2 regions of the Cupriavidus sp. SIMBA_020 genome follow, and region 2 is predicted to be linked to the other one. Evidence: predicted binding sites of a transcription regulator. Region 2 holds the regulator's gene; the other holds the start of a gene.
The links. Region 2 encodes NrdR, which represses ribonucleotide reductase genes. Its sites were predicted from a motif close to CACNANATNTNGTG; they were not measured.
Positions count from the first base shown of each region.

Region 1: SB751_RS04490 (ribonucleoside-diphosphate reductase subunit alpha) is a predicted target of NrdR. The motif match lies at 1,076-1,089, and genes of this name have one in related genera.

Region 1 covers NZ_JAWRWU010000002.1:73,736-76,200, forward strand. Annotated here, with positions in the region: gene SB751_RS04480 (sigma-54-dependent transcriptional regulator) at 1-210, shown strand, start outside; gene ampD (1,6-anhydro-N-acetylmuramyl-L-alanine amidase AmpD) at 203-796, shown strand; gene SB751_RS04490 (ribonucleoside-diphosphate reductase subunit alpha) at 1,314-2,465, shown strand, end outside.
Region 2 covers NZ_JAWRWU010000002.1:482,873-485,337, forward strand. Annotated here, with positions in the region: gene SB751_RS06400 (GspH/FimT family pseudopilin) at 1-340, opposite strand, end outside; gene nrdR (transcriptional regulator NrdR) at 578-1,045, opposite strand; gene glyA (serine hydroxymethyltransferase) at 1,178-2,425, opposite strand.

The sequences.
Region 1 (2,465 bases), 410 kb from region 2:
GAGCGCGAGCTGATCCTGCGCGCGCTGCGCCAGACCGGCTTCAACCGCACCACGGCCGCGCCGCTGCTGGGTTTGAACTTCCGCCAGCTGCGCTACCGGATCCAGCAACTGGAGATCCGCGACGAGCGCGAAGGGCGCGATGGCCGGGAGGGGCGCGACGACAGCGAGTCGATGGCGGAAGGCGAGGGCCGCGAGGGCCGAGATGGCTGACGTGGCCGCAGACTGGCTGCCCGACGCCGACGGCTGGGTGCCGGCCGCGCGCCGCGTGCCATCGCCCAACTTCGACGCCCGCCCCGACGGCATGCCCGTGGACGTGGTGGTGCTGCACAACATCAGCCTGCCGCCGGGCCAGTTCGGCACGGGCGACATCGAGGCCTTCTTCCAGAACCGGCTCGACATCGCCCGCCACCCGTTCTTCGAGACCATCCGCGACGTGCGCGTCTCCGCCCACTTCCTGATCACCCGCGAGGGCGAACTGGTGCAATTTGTGGCGTGTACGCAACGTGCCTGGCACGCCGGCCAATCGGCCTACTACGGCCGCCAGCGCTGCAATGACTTCTCCATCGGCATCGAGATCGAAGGCGCCGACGACCAGCCCTTCACCCTGGGCCAGTACGACACCGCCGCACGCATCGTCGCCGCCCTGCGCACGACCTACCCGATCACCGGCATCGCCGGCCACAGCGACATCGCCCCGGGCCGCAAGACCGACCCCGGCCCCCATTTCGACTGGGACCGATTTGCCAGACTGGCCGATGTGACGCCAGCGCTACTGCCGTATCGGCGGGGTTCCTGACCGCCACCCCCTTGTGCACGATGCCTCATATTCAGGCATTCGCCCGCGTGACAGCGATGTGAAATCCCCACACTTGGGCCGCCTATCGGCGACTCGCCCCGATTAAAAAATTTTAGAAAATTTGTGCGGTGGCGCACGGGCCGCCGCCATCCCTTGGCGTAGCGCGGCTTGCGGGAATGTGGCGCTGCCGCACACCTCGTCCGCAGCGGGGCATCAGACTTGTCAAGACTGGTCTTTCCGATTCGTTTCACTATACTTAGCCCAGTTTTTCGCAGTGACCACTATATCTAGTGGTACTACCGGGGAACCGGCCGAGGTGTGAAGCCAGCGCCGCAACGGATTGCGACGCCGGCGCCACAGTAGTGACGCGGCTGGCGGTATCGCAAGAGTCCCTAGCAGAATGAACGCCTGTGCAGTTTGGTTCTCGCCCGGCAAAACCGGTGTCGAGTGTCTTCTGAAGCGCATTTTGCTAGGGACTTTGTCACTTCATTACAAGGGTTAAAACAGGAGTTACCTCATGCAAACGGCCCAGAACGAACAACAAATCACGGGATCGGCTGGCGTTGTCGGCGCCGCCGGTACGTCGCAGCAGACCCCCGCCGCTGCCGCCAACTATCAGGACTACAAGCTCATCCGCCGCAATGGGGCCGTGGTGGCGTTCGAGCCGAACAAGATTGCCGTCGCCGTGACCAAGGCCTTCCTGGCCGTCAACGGCGGCCAGGGCGCTGCCTCCGCGCGTGTGCGCGAGCTGGTGGAGCAGGTCACCCAGAACGTGGTGCGCGCGCTGCTGCGCAGCCGCCCGAATGGCGGCACCTTCCATATCGAAGACGTGCAGGACCACGTGGAACTGGCGCTGATGCGCTCGGGCGAGCATGAAGTGGCCCGTGCCTACGTGCTGTACCGCGAGAAGCGCACCCAGGAGCGCGCGCAGGCCAATGCGCAGACCGTGGCGCGCGTGCAACAGGGCGTGGCGTTCAACGTGACCGACAACGGCGTGACCCGCGTGCTGGACCTGGCCGCGCTGCATGAGCTGATCGACACCGCCTGCAGCGGCCTGGGCAAGGGCGTGAGCGCCGAGCCGATCCTGAAGGAAACGCTCAAGAACCTGTATGACGGCGTGCCGCTGACGCAGGTGTACGACTCCGCCATCCTGGCCGCGCGTACCCTGATCGAGAAGGACCCGGACTACAGCCAGGTCACCGCGCGCATCCTGCTGCACACGATCCGCAAGGAAATCCTCGGCGGCGAAGTGACGCAGGCCGAAATGTCCTCGCGCTACGCCGAGTACTTCCCGAAATTCATCGCCCGCGGTATCGCCGCCGAGCTGCTGGACGAGAAGCTGGCCACGTATGACCTGGCCCGCCTGGGCGCCGCGCTGGACGCCTCGCGCGACTTCCAGTTCAACTACCTCGGCCTGCAGACGCTGTACGACCGCTACTTCCTGCATATCGAAGAGCAGCGCATCGAAATGCCGCAGGCCTTCTTCATGCGCGTGGCCATGGGCCTGGCGCTGGAAGAGCGCGACCGCGAAGCCCGCGCCATCGAGTTCTACCAGCTGCTGTCGTCGTTCGACTTCATGTCGTCCACGCCCACGCTGTTCAACTCGGGCACGCGCCGCTCGCAGCTCTCGTCGTGCTACCTGACCACGGTGTCGGACGACCTGGAAGGC
Region 2 (2,465 bases):
CGAAGATCACGCGCCGCTGGTTCCAGTCGGCGGAGCAGGCGCTGCCGGTGCCCACGGGGCAGATCGTGACGGTGCCGTTGCGCCGTGCTGCCTCGCTGCGGGCCGCTTCGATTTCGGTGAAGAACTTCGACGATTCCGTCGCGATGCGGCTGTTATGCAGGAAGGAGCGGAAGTTGGGGATAGCCGCTGCCGCGAGGATGCCGAGGATCGTCACGGCAGTCAGCAGCTCGATCAGCGTGAACCCGCCGATGATGCGCGTCTGAGAGCGGTGGAGACGCCCGATGCGGGCGCGGCTGTGCGGCTGGCTGGCATGCCGCGGCGACCCCATGCCAGCGGGCATGGACGCAGGCCGAGCAGGCGTCAGCAAGCCCACTGCCCAAAGGCAGAAAGACTGACCCATTTGTGACTCCCGTCCAAAAAATCGAACTGTTCTTTTGCTTTTCTATGGGCGGCGCGTTGGAGTTTTGCTGCGCCGGAGCCTCTGTTGGGCTCCGTTTACGCCGTGCACGCGTTCGCCATCCGGCCCCCTTACCCGAAGGAGGTCAGTGCAGATTAGACAGCTTTTTTTACGAAGTAGCTACCCCTTTCGTGGGGTAGGCGGGGAAAATTCGTCGAGTACGTCGCGGAATTCCGACACATCTTCAAAACTGCGATAAACGGAAGCAAAGCGGATATAGGCAATTTTGTCGAGTTTGCGCAATTCGCGCATGACCAGCTCGCCTACCTGGCTGCTGGCGATCTCTTTCTCGCCCAGCGCCAGCAGTTTTTCCTCGATCCGGGTGATGGCCTGGTCGATGGCCTCGGCGGACACCGGCCGCTTGCGCAGGGCCAGCCGCATCGAGTCCTTGAGCTTGCCGCGCGTGTAGTCCACGCGTGAGCCGTTTTTCTTGACGATGGCGGGGAAGAAGAGCTCGATGCGCTCGTAGGTGGTGAAGCGGCGGTCGCAGGCTTCGCAACGCCGGCGGCGGCGCACCGTGTCACCGTCTTCGGAGACACGACTGTCAAGCACCTGGGTGTTGGAATGACCGCAGAAGGGGCATTTCATGCCGGACCACCTGAAGATATATGCCGGGCCGCATTATCGCTCGCGGTGTGCAAAAGGTAAAACGGCGCTGCCGGGGCAGCGCCGTTGGTCACACGCACTATATATAGGCGCGGTGCCGGTTACGGCCGGAAATCAGCCGTAGACCGGGAAGCGGCGGGTCAGGGCGGACACCTGCTCGCGCACCTTGGCGATATTGGCTTCGTCGTGCGGGTTGTCCAGCACGTCGGCGATCAGGTTGGCCACCTGGCGCGCCTCGTCTTCCTTAAAGCCGCGCGTGGTCATGGCCGGCGAGCCCAGGCGCACGCCCGAGGTCACGAACGGCTTTTCCGGATCGTTCGGGATGGCGTTCTTGTTCACCGTGATATGGGCGTCGCCGAGGATCTTCTCGGCTTCCTTGCCGGTGATCTGCTTGGCGCGCAGGTCCACCAGCATCACGTGGCTCTCGGTCTTGCCGGACACGATGCGCAGGCCGCGCGCGATCAGCGTCTCGGCCATGGCCGCGGCGTTCTTCACCACCTGTTGCTGGTAGGACTTGAACTCCGGCGTCAGCGCTTCCTTGAAGGCGACGGCCTTGCCGGCGATCACGTGCATCAGCGGGCCGCCCTGGATGCCCGGGAAGATGGCCGAGTTGATGGCGCGCTCGTGCTCGGCCTTCATCAGGATCACGCCACCACGCGGGCCGCGCAGGCTCTTGTGGGTGGTCGTGGTCACGAAGTCGGCGTGCGGCACCGGGTTCGGGTACACGCCCGCGGCGATCAGGCCGGCGTAGTGGGCCATGTCCACCATGAAGTAGGCGCCAACATCCTTGGCCACCTTGGCGATCCGCTCGAAGTCGATGCGCAGGGCGAAGGCCGAAGCGCCGGCGATGATCATCTTCGGCTTCTTCTCGTGGGCCAGCTTCTCCAGCGCATCGTAGTCGATGTCTTCCTGGGCGTTCAGACCGTAGCTGACGACGTTGAACCACTTGCCGCTCATGTTCAGGGCCATGCCGTGGGTCAGGTGACCGCCTTCGGCCAGGCTCATGCCCATGATGGTGTCGCCCGGCTTGAGCATGGCGAAGAACACGCCCTGGTTGGCCTGCGAGCCCGAGTTCGGCTGCACGTTGGCGGCTTCGGCGCCGAAGAGCTGCTTCACGCGGTCGATGGCCAGCTGCTCCACCACGTCCACGTACTCGCAGCCACCGTAGTAGCGCTTGCCGGGATAGCCTTCGGCGTACTTGTTGGTCAGCTGCGAGCCCTGGGCGGCCATCACGGCCGGCGAGGTGTAGTTTTCGGACGCGATCAGCTCGATATGGTCTTCCTGGCGCTGGTTTTCCTTCTGGATCGCGGCAAAGACTTCGGGGTCGATCTGCTCGATGGTGAAACGGCTGCGTTCAAACATGGCGTGACTCGTCTGTAAAAAAGGGATGCCGATGCACTTT